Regions from separate parts of the Kutzneria sp. NPDC051319 genome, predicted to be linked through region 1. Evidence: riboswitches for the same ligand, from Rfam matches in the RefSeq annotation. Region 1 holds a riboswitch; the other holds the start of a gene.
What was found. A riboswitch is a leader RNA that binds a small molecule or an ion and turns the genes downstream of it on or off. The one in region 1 is predicted to bind S-adenosylmethionine.
Positions count from the first base shown of each region.

Region 1 (5,176 bases):
GTGGGCCCGTGGCGACGAGCAGACCGTCAAGGCCGAGCCCGTGCCCCCGCCCAAGTTCACCGTGGGCACCTCGCAGCAGACCGTGGGCCTGGAGGGCGAGCAGCTGTCCATCCAGCTCGTCGAGGTCGTCGACCCCGCCGACTTCCTCTTCACCGCCGCCGGCTACCGCCTCCAGGAGGGCGAGCGGGCCGTGGTCGTGCACACCGAGCTCACCAACCGCGGCACCGTGCCGTTCTCCTCGCTGCCCGACCTCTACCTGCTGCTGATCGCCGCCGACGGCCAGACCGTCTCCAAGGCCCCCGTGTCCCTGTCCTCCCGCCCGCCCCACCGCATCGGCGTCCAGCCGGGCGAGACCGCCGGCGGCCACACCGTCTACGTGCTGCCGGACTCCACGGAGCTCACCTCCGTCCGCTGGAGCCCCCGCCCCGACGACCCCGCCCACTCCCTCACCTGGGAGATCGAGCTCTAACCCCTGTTTTTTTCGCTACGTGAGTGGCTTAGGCGGCTTCTGAGCGAAAATGAGCCACTCACGTAGCCCTTGTTCCCCACCTGAGTGGCTCAAGTGGCGTCAGAAGCGAAATGAGCCACTCACGTGAGAAAAAGGCGGGGTCAGCTCTCCGCGCGGATGCGGTCGAGGGCGATGCGCAGGTCGTCCGGGTACTGGCTCTCAAACGTCACCCACTGGCCGTCGGCCGGGTGGTGGAAGGACAGGGACTTGGCCTGGAGCCACTGCCGGGTCAACGCCAGGCGCTTGGCCAGCACGGGGTCGGCGCCGTAGGTCAGGTCGCCGACGCAGGGGTGGTGCAGGGCGGAGAAGTGCACACGGATCTGGTGGGTGCGGCCGGTCTCCAGGTGCACCTCCAGCAGCGAGGCGGCGCGGAAGGCCTCCAGCATCTCGTAGTGCGTGATGCTGGGCCGGCCGGTGGCCACGACGGCCCACTTGTAGTCGTGCTTGGGGTGCCGGTCGATGGGCGCGTCGATGGTGCCGCGAGTCGGGTCGGGATGGCCCTGGACCAGCGCGTGGTAGACCTTGTCCACGGTGCGCTCCTTGAACGCCCGCTTCAGCACGGTGTAAGCGTGCTCGCTCTTGGCCACGACCATCACACCGGTGGTGCCGGCGTCCAGCCGGTGCACCACGCCCTGCCGCTCGGCCGCGCCGGAGGTGGAGATCCGGATGCCGGCGGCGGCCAGGCCGCCGAGCACGGTCGGGCCGGTCCAGCCGGGGGTGGGGTGCACGACCACGCCCACCGGCTTGTCGACCACCACCACGTCGTCGTCCTCGTGCAGCACGACGAGGCCCTCGACGGGAATGGCCTGCACGGTGACGGGCTGCGCGGGCGCGGGCAGCGTGACCTCCAGCCACGAGCCGGCGATCAGGCGGTCGGACTTGCCGACGGCGCGGCCGTCGACCACCACGTCGCCGGAGTCGGCGAGGGTGGCGACGGTGGTGCGGGACAGGCCGAGCAGCTTGGACAGGCCGGCGTCGACGCGCATGCCGTCGAGGCCGTCGGGCACGGGCAGCTCGCGAAGGTCACTCACTGGTCTTGGCCTCTCGCGTGGAGCGGCCGTCGTAGTCGCGGCCCAGGATGGCCATCAGCACGATGAGCGCGCCGCCGACGCAGATGGCCGAGTCGGCGAAGTTGAACACGGGGAAGTACTGGGCGTTGGGCCCGAACACGGAGATGAAGTCGACGACGTGCCCCTGCAGCGCGCCGGGGGCCCGGAAGATGCGGTCCAGCAGGTTGCCGAGGGCGCCGCCGAACACGAAGCCGAGGCCGACGGCCCAGCCGCGCGAGCGCAGCCGGGGCGCGACCCAGACGATCGCGGCCAGCACGCCGACGCAGATCACGCTGAACACCCACGTCATGCCCGTGACGCCGAGCGAGAACGCGGCGTACGGGTTGCGGATCACGTCCAGGTAGACCAGGCCGCCGGCGAGTTCGAGCGGCGGCTTGCCCTCGAGGTTCGCGACGACCAGTGCCTTGGTGACGATGTCCAGCGCCAGGGCGACGACAGCCGCTGTCACCAGCATGCCGATCCGGCGGGGCAGCAGCCGCTGCGCCGCGACCGGTTCGGTGTTGGGCTCGGTGCTCACCGGGCCATTGTCCCTCAGGCGGCGACGAAGGGCGGCAGCGGCCGGTTGTCGTCGGCCGGCACCCACCTGCCGTCCTCCTGCACGTACGTCCACTTCGGCCCGTTGGTGACGAGTTCACGCAGCGCGGCGACGAGACGGTCCACGTGCTCCACGGTGCTGCCGAGGCCCAGGCTGGCCCGCAGCGCGCGCTGCTCAGTGGCCTCCACGCGCTCCAGCAGGCGCCGGGTCGCCACGTGCGCGCAGAAGGCGCCGTCACGGACGCCGATGCCGTACTCCGCGGACAGCGCGGCGGCGATCAGGCCGGCCTCGTGGCCGTGGACGGTGAAGCTGACGACGCCGACGCGGTCGTTGTCGCCCTGGAAGATGGCCAGCTCGTGCAGGCCGGGGACGGTCTTGAGGCCCTCACGCAGCCGGGTCAGCAGCGCCTGCTCGTGGGCGACGATGCGGTCCCAGCCGTGGCGGGTGATCGTGTCGCAGGCCGCGGCCAGCGCGTGCACGCCGACGACGTTGGGCGACCCCGCCTCATGCCGCTCCGGCACGGCCGACCACGCGACGCCGAGGTGGTCGCCCCAGTCGACGACGCTCTTGGTGGCGCCGCCGCCGACCAGGTACGGCTCGGCCGCCTGCAGCCAGTCGGCCCGGCCGATCAGCGCGCCGGCGCCGTAGGGGGCGTACAGCTTGTGGCCCGACAGCACGGCGTAGTCGACGTCGAGGGCCTTGATGTCCACCGGGCGGTGCGGCGCGAGCTGCGCGGCATCCAGGGCGATGCGCGCCCCGAAGCGCCGGGCCACCTGGGCCAGCTCGGCCACCGGCCACAGCTCGCCCGTGACGTTCGAGGCCCCCGTGACCACGACCAGGCGCGGGCCCTCCGGGCACAGCTTCAGCGCCGCCTCCAGCGCCGGCACGGCCGCGGCCGCCGACTCCGGAGTCTGAATGCGACGGACGTTCGGGCCGCGCCAGGGCAGCAGCGCCGCGTGGTGCTCGGTGTCGAACAGCACCACGGAAGTGCGGCGCGGCAACGACTTCGCCAGCAGGTTGAGGGCGTCCGTGGTGTTGCGGGTGAACACCACCGTGTCGCTGCTACGGGCGCCCACGAAGCGCCGCAACGTGTTCCGGGCCTGCTCATAGACCTTTGTGGACACCTGCGAGGCGAATCCCGCGCCACGGTGCACACTCGCGTACCAGGGCAGCAGTTCGTCCACCGCGTCGCGGACCTGCTCCAGACACGGGGCGCTGGCCGCGTGGTCGAGATTGGCGTACGTGACGCGGTCTCCGGTCACCAGCGGCACGGACAGGCGGGCCCCGACCACTGCCGGCACGGTCGGGATGGTCTTGTCCGTGTTGCGGGCCGGCGGGATCGCGATGGTCACGGGGGTGCTCCTCGGGTCAGGGACCCGCACTGCACCCGGGTCCGCGCTTGCCCTTGTCGCCTGGTGCGACAGGGCCTGGTCCTCACCCGGGGCACCCCACCGCGGAGGAGGGTTGCCGGCCAGCAAGCCGGGGCTTGACGCTGGCACTCATGACCTAACGTCGACCACGGTAACCGACCGTGCGCGGATCCGTCGAGACGTCCTCTCACATCGTGAGAGCCGTCACTAACGGGTGTTTCTGTTCCCGGAGGGGTGAAGGCCCGGTCCATTTGCCGCCCGCCCGGCGCAGACTCGGCGGCGCACCACGTGTGGCCGACCGCCCGGAGGTAGTCATGTTCCGCGAGCTCGACGACGAGCTCAGTCGCCATCTGGCGATGCTCGCCGACCTCGCCCTCGATCCCGACGACCGCATCGTCAGCGGCGTCACCCGGGCCCAGCTCCCCCGCGTCGTCGACGCCGTCGCCACCCTGCTCAGCGAGCACTCCCCGGACCCGGCCGGCCGCTGCGGCGCCTGCCGCCCCGACCACTGGTGGCAGCCCCGCCCGGCGTTCCCCTGCCCCGCCTACCTGGCGGTGCACCGCGCCCTGTTCGCCGGCACCCTGAGCTGATCCCGCGTCAGGACTCCAGCCGGGTCTTCAGGTTGGCCAGGTCCTTGCGGTTGGCCCGGCGCATCTCCATCGCCATCATCGGCGCGGCCACGGTGGCGAAGCCGGACGGCGACCCGCTGTTACGCAGCGTCATCCGTGTCCGCGTGGGCCCGACCGCCTCCCAGGTGTAGGTCGTCCGCATCGGGAACGGCCCCTGGGCGGTCTGCATGACCAGCCGTGAACCGGGCTCATGTTCGACGATCTCGTAGGTGTAGGCCAGTTCCCGGCCGAGGAACCGCGCCACGAAGGCCACCCGCGAGCCGACGGCCACCGGCGGCTCGGTCTCCCAGCGCACGGAGCGGATGTTGACGTACCACTCCGGGGCATTGCCCGGGCCGGCCGCGTAGTCGGCGACCCGCGCGAGCGGGGCGTCGATGACGATCTCGGTCCGGACGTCGACGGCCATGCTCGTTTGTCGCTCCCGCGCCGCCCGGGGTTACCTCGTAGGTGTGCGCGAAACCGTATTTCGGTGTGTCGGAGAGCGGGACTCGCGGGGGTTCAGTCTCGCCCCGATTCGCCCTTCCAGCGGGCGAAACGGCCTGCGCGGTCGACGGCGCGGATGCGGCGCTCGGTGGCGTCGCGGGCGTCGTCGGTGGCCACGACGAGGAGTTGGTCCTCTTCCTGGAGCCGCGTGGTCGACTTGGGCGTGAAACCGGCCTCGCCACGGACGATGAGGCTGATGGTGGCCCCCACCGGCAGCCGGAGCTCCGAGAGATACACGCCATGGAGCTTGGATCCGGGCTGCACCCGCACCTGCAAGAGCTCGGCGCCCAGGGTGTCCAGCGGCGCGGAGTCGACTTCGATCTCCTGTGTGTCACCGGTTTTGACGAGACCGAGCCATCGGGCGACCAGGGGCAGGGTGCCGCCCTGGATCAACGTCAGCACGACCACGAGCACGAACACCGCGTCGACCAGGTGCTGGGCACCGGGAACGCCCTGGGTCAACGGAATCAGGGCCAGCACGATGGGCACGGCGCCGCGAAGCCCGGACCACGACAGGAAGACCTGTTCCCGCCACTTCACGCGGAACGGGGTCATGGACAGCAGCACGGACAAGGGCCGGG
Region 1 covers NZ_JBFBAM010000017.1:106,503-111,678, reverse strand. Annotated here, with positions in the region: gene AB0M73_RS19745 (AsnC family protein) at 1-469, shown strand, start outside; gene AB0M73_RS19740 (RluA family pseudouridine synthase) at 610-1,494, opposite strand; gene lspA (signal peptidase II) at 1,532-2,053, opposite strand; gene AB0M73_RS19730 (aminotransferase class V-fold PLP-dependent enzyme) at 2,110-3,465, opposite strand; SAM riboswitch class IV at 3,504-3,620, opposite strand; gene AB0M73_RS19725 (hypothetical protein) at 3,798-4,073, shown strand; gene AB0M73_RS19720 (SRPBCC family protein) at 4,081-4,518, opposite strand; gene AB0M73_RS19715 (potassium/proton antiporter) at 4,611-5,176, opposite strand, start outside.

Region 2 (5,176 bases), on a different contig from region 1:
CCCAGCAGATGGCCGGCCCATGGGTTATCGACACCAGGGACATCGGCCGCCGACCCGGCTCCAGCCGCAGCTACCACCGAGTGGCTCCGGCACCGGGTGGTTTCGGCTACCCGGACGTCATCGGGGTCGAGGTGGGCAGTGAGGTCGTGTTGGATCTGCTGGTCGAGTCGGTAGTGGAGGGTGTGCTCGCCACCGGGACCGCCACGGCGGAGACGGTCGGGGAGTGCTCGCGGTGTCTTGATCCGTTGTCCGGCACGGTCGAGGTCCGCTTCACCGAGCTGTTCGCCTATCCGGACAGCGCGACCGAGGCGACCACGGACGAAGACGAGATCTCACGGCTCGTCGACGATCTGTTCGACCTGGAGCCGGTGGTGCGCGACGCGGTCGTGCTCGCGCTGCCGCAGGTTCCGCTGTGCTCGCCGGACTGTCGTGGACTGTGCGCCGAGTGCGGCGTCAAGTGGGCCGACCTGGGCCCCGACCACGCGCATGAGACGATTGATCCTCGCTGGGCTGCTCTGCAGGAGAAGTTCGGCGGGACCGAGGAGGAGAGCTAGTCGTGGCCGTCCCGAAGCGGAAGATGTCCCGCTCCAACACCCGTACGCGCCGTGCCCAGTGGAAGGCCGTCGCCCCGAACCTGGTGGCCTGCTCCAACCGCGCCTGCCGCCAGCCCAAGCTGTCGCACATCGCGTGCCCGGCCTGCGGCCAGTACGACGGCCGCCAGGTCGTCCAGCCGGCCTGACCGCCACCTCCCGGCGAGAAGGCTGAGCGCGGTGGGAGGTAAGGGATCACGGGGCCCGGCGCCAGATCGGGCCCTGCTACTTGAGGCACTGGGTGTCGAGTTGGACCCCGAGCTTCTTGTGTTGGCCCTCACTCACAGGTCCTACGCGTACGAGAACGGCGGCCTGCCGCCGAACGAGCGTCTCGAGTTCCTCGGAGACGCCGTCCTCGGACTCGTGGTGACGGACCACCTCTATCGCAGACACCCCGACCTGCCCGAAGGGCAGTTGGCGAAGCTGCGAGCGAGCGTGGTGAACATGATGGCGCTGGCCGGCGTCGCTCGTGACCTCAGCGACGGTGGCCTCGGTGCGCACCTGCTGTTGGGGCGCGGCGAGGAGCTGACCGGTGGCCGGGACAAGGCGAGCATCCTCGCCGACGGTCTCGAAGCCATGATCGGCGCCGTCTACCTTGCCCATGGCATCGACGTTGCCCGGGGCCTTGTGCACCGGTTGTTCGACCCGCTGCTGGAGGCCGCGCCGCTCAAGGGCGCGGGACTGGACTGGAAGACCAGCCTCCAGGAGCTGACCGCCGCCCACGGACTCGGCGTGCCCGAGTACCGGGTGGACGACGAGGGACCCGATCACCGCAAGGAGTTCACCGCCACCGTCTATGTCGGCGGGCGGGGACTGGGTTCCGGCGGCGGCCGAACGAAGAAGGAAGCCGAGCAGAAGGCGGCCGAGGCCGCTTACACCACGCTCAAGGCGGAAGGGCCGCGCGCGCAGGACGCGACCGGCTGATCTGTCGAAGTGGTGCCCGGAAGGGGGCATTCCAGGCGTCTCACGCCAGGAATGCCCCCTTCTGGGTTCTCCTGGGAAGGATGGACATGCCGGAGTTGCCCGAGGTCGAGGTCGTGCGCCGAGGCCTGGACGCCCATGTCACCGGCCGGCGCGTCACCGCCGTCGAGGTGCTCAACCTGCGGGCCGTCCGCCGGCACGTGCCCGGGCCCGTCGACTTCGCCGACCGCCTCGCCGGCCGCTCGATCGTCGCCGCCGGCCGCCGGGGCAAGTACCTGTGGCTGGAGCTCGACGACTCCGAGGCGATCATCGCCCACCTCGGCATGAGCGGTCAGATGCTCGTCCAGCCCGAGGACGCCGTCGACGAGAAGCACCTCCGGGTCCGGCTCCGCTTCGACGACGGCGGCCCCGAGCTCCGCTTCGTCGACCAGCGCACCTTCGGCGGCCTGGCCCTGGCCGACCTCGTCGAGGTCGACGGCGCCTCCCTGCCCGCCCCCGTCGCGCACATCGCCCGTGACCCCATGGATCCCGCTTTCGACCCCGACGCCGCCGTCGCCGCCCTGCGGCGCAAGCGCACCGGCGTCAAGCGCGCCCTGCTCGACCAGACCCTCGTGTCCGGTGTCGGCAACATCTACGCCGACGAGTCCCTGTGGCGCACCAAGCTGCACTGGGCCCGCCCCACCGACAAGCTCACCCGCCCCCAGGCCGCCGCCCTGCTCTCGGCCGCCACCGACGTCATGACCGAGGCCCTCGCCGCCGGCGGCACCTCCTTCGACGCCTTGTACGTCAACGTCAACGGCCAGTCCGGCTACTTCGACCGCGCCCTCGCCGTCTACGGCCAGGAGGGCCGCGCCTGCCGCCGCTGCGGCAGCGTCATCCGCCGCGACCCCTTCATGAACCGCTCCTCCTACTCCTGCCCGAAATGCCAGCCAATGCCCAAGAATCCGCGTATCTAAATGGCGCCGCCTCCGGCAACCGGGCGAAGCACCGGCGGGGCCTCGCGACTCTGCCGCCGGTGGCCGCACCACGAGCTACCCGCGATCGGCCAGCCAGCCGTCGAAGTCCGCCGGGGTGCGGACGCCGTTGTCGAGGACGGCGGAGTAGATGGTGTAGCTGCGCACCGTCTTGCCGTAGGCGGGATTGTCGGCCCAGGCGTGCTTGATGGCCAGGATGGCGCGGCGGGTCTCGGGGGTCAGGCGGGGTGGCAGCGTCTTGACGTGGTCGAGGTCGGGCATGCGTGACGGCTCGTCGACGAACCAGATGTCGAAGTTCCAGCGCTGTCCCTCGGCGGAGCCGTAGCCGAGGCCGAGGTAGAGGCCGTCCGGGTACTGCTCGGGCTCGACGTTCCAGTGGCCGGTGTCGTTGCGGAACTGGACCTTCCAGATCCGCTCGTGCCGGGCGATCTCGGCCCCGAGCCGGGCGACGGCCCCGGTGTCCAGCTTGGGGCAGGCCACGGTGATGTCGACGTCCCGCTTGACCATGAGGCCCAGCACCGAGCTGCCGGTGTGCACCGGGTCGCCGAACTCGGCCAGCAGGGCGTCGATGTTCAGGTCGGTGCACACGGCGTGCGCCTCGATCTGGAGCTTTTCCTGCTGTACGAACAAGTCCTCGGTCATGCCTGCAGTCTTGCAGCACACCGCGCCGCCCGTGGCCGAAATAGGCCGTGGCGCCGGTGGATCACCGGTGCTAATTTCGGCGCCAGGTCATGAGTGCCAGCGTTCAGCCCCGGCTTGCTGGCCGGCAACCCCGGCGTTCGCGGGCGGGGTGCTCCGGGTGAGGACCGGGCTCGGCGCACCGGCGTCGGGCAAGCCGCGAAGCGACGGAGCTGCTCATGCCCGCTGACCAAAACACTGTCCTGCAAGGGGAAACTCCGCTGTTCCGTCCCGCCGGGGCCGCCGATGCCGGCCAGGTGGCGCAGCTCCACGCCGACAGCTGGCGCCGGTTCTACCGTGGCGCCTACGCCGACGCATACCTCGACGGCGACGTCATGGCTGATCGCCGCGCCGTGTGGACGACCCGACTGGCTTCGCCCACCAACAGCGAGACCGTGCTCGCCGAGCACGACCACCGCTTGGTGGGCTTCATCCACGTCGTCTTCGACGCCGATCCCCAGTGGGGCAGCCTCGTCGACAACCTCCACGTCCGCCACGACCAGCGCCGCGCCGGCCTCGGCACCCAACTCCTGACCCGTGCGGCCGAAGCCGTGGTCGACCGGGCATCCGGCAAGGCCATGTATCTGTGGGTGCTCCAGCAGAACACCGCCGCCCAGCACTTCTACGTCGCTCGCGGCGGCACCTGCGTCGAGACGCTCCCGGCGCCGCCCGGCGACAACCCATGGCGCCTCAACGGCCCTCCCACCCTGCGCATGGCCTGGCCGAACGCCTCCCGCCTGCTCGAAGAAAGCCCCTGACACGCAGCCGCCGTGGACCCCCTGGATCCACGGCGGCATGGGTGATGCGTCAGGAGATGCCGATGGAGCTGGCGCGGTTGTTCCAGCCGTCGCCGATGGTGCGGAGGTCGGGGGCCTGGTCGATCCAGACGGAGTGCGGGTTGCCGTAGTTGAGCGGGTCGTGCAGGTGGACGTCGCAGTGGTTGTACGTGTGCACCGAGCTGGCCTTGTTGCTGGCCGGCCCGAGGTCGGCGAGGCCGTACTCACCGTCGTAGCCGGCGGTGCAGGCCTTGGGCACGTAGTAGTCCCAGGACGTGCCGGTGTAGTTGTAGCCGTCGTAGAGCCGCACGGCGAGGACGGAGGCGGCGGGCACGGCGGCGAGCTGCTTGGCCTGGGACTCGCCGGCGCCGCAGGCGGTGGTGTGCGTCTGAAGGTTGACGGCGCAGGACTGAGCGGCGGCCGGGGCGGCGGAGGCGGGCACGGCGGCGGCGAACAGGGCGCCGATGGCGGCCAGGGACGCGACGCCGACGGCGGCGGACCGCCGGGAGATGGTGGACATGAATTCCCCTCGTAGACAGCTGGTGTGCTGACCACCGGTGTAGCGAGGACGGGTTGTCCGGCGCCGGGGATCCGGCGCCGGACATCAACGTCCGGACAACGCCGGATGTGAGGAGTCCTCCCGTGCCGGCATCTCCGACTTGCGTAGTAGTGCGCATTGCGTAATAGTGGGCACAGCGCATCACCGGGAGGATCGGTTGGACACCAGCCAGCTGCTCAAGGGCGTCCTTGACCTCGCGGTCCTGGCCATGCTCCGGGAGGAGGACGGCTACGGTTACGACGTGCTGCGCAGGCTGCGGCAGAGCGGCCTGGACGAGGTGGCCGACGCGTCCGTGTACGGCACGCTGCGCCGGCTGTACAAGGCCGACCTGCTCACCTCCTACGTCGTGCCCAGCGAGGAGGGACCGCACCGCAAGTACTACCGCGTCAGCGAGTCGGGACGCGTTCGACTGGAGGAGTCGTGCAGGACGTGGCGGACGTTCGCGAAGACGATGGATCAACTACTGAGCGCTTCCTGACGCGGATGCGGGCTGCCCTGTCCGACCTGCCGCCGGCCGAGGTGGACGAGCTGCTGGAGGACACCGAGGAGCACGTCCGCGAGCTGGCCCGCGAACACGGGGAGGACCAGCTGGAGCTGCGGCTGGGCAACCCGGAGGCGTACGCGGCGGAGCTGCGCTCGGCGGCCGGCTACCCGCCGCCGCCCGAGCCGGAGCAGCCG
Region 2 covers NZ_JBFBAM010000030.1:3,454-8,629, reverse strand. Annotated here, with positions in the region: gene AB0M73_RS26920 (DUF177 domain-containing protein) at 1-554, shown strand, start outside; gene rpmF (50S ribosomal protein L32) at 557-739, shown strand; gene rnc (ribonuclease III) at 771-1,514, shown strand; gene mutM (bifunctional DNA-formamidopyrimidine glycosylase/DNA-(apurinic or apyrimidinic site) lyase) at 1,601-2,467, shown strand; gene AB0M73_RS26900 (hypothetical protein) at 2,543-3,127, opposite strand; SAM riboswitch class IV at 3,213-3,328, shown strand; gene AB0M73_RS26895 (GNAT family N-acetyltransferase) at 3,343-3,921, shown strand; gene AB0M73_RS26890 (hypothetical protein) at 3,971-4,459, opposite strand; gene AB0M73_RS26885 (PadR family transcriptional regulator) at 4,656-4,976, shown strand; gene AB0M73_RS26880 (hypothetical protein) at 4,982-5,176, shown strand, end outside.
Region 2: another riboswitch for S-adenosylmethionine. It lies ahead of AB0M73_RS26895 (GNAT family N-acetyltransferase); the one in region 1 lies ahead of AB0M73_RS19730 (aminotransferase class V-fold PLP-dependent enzyme).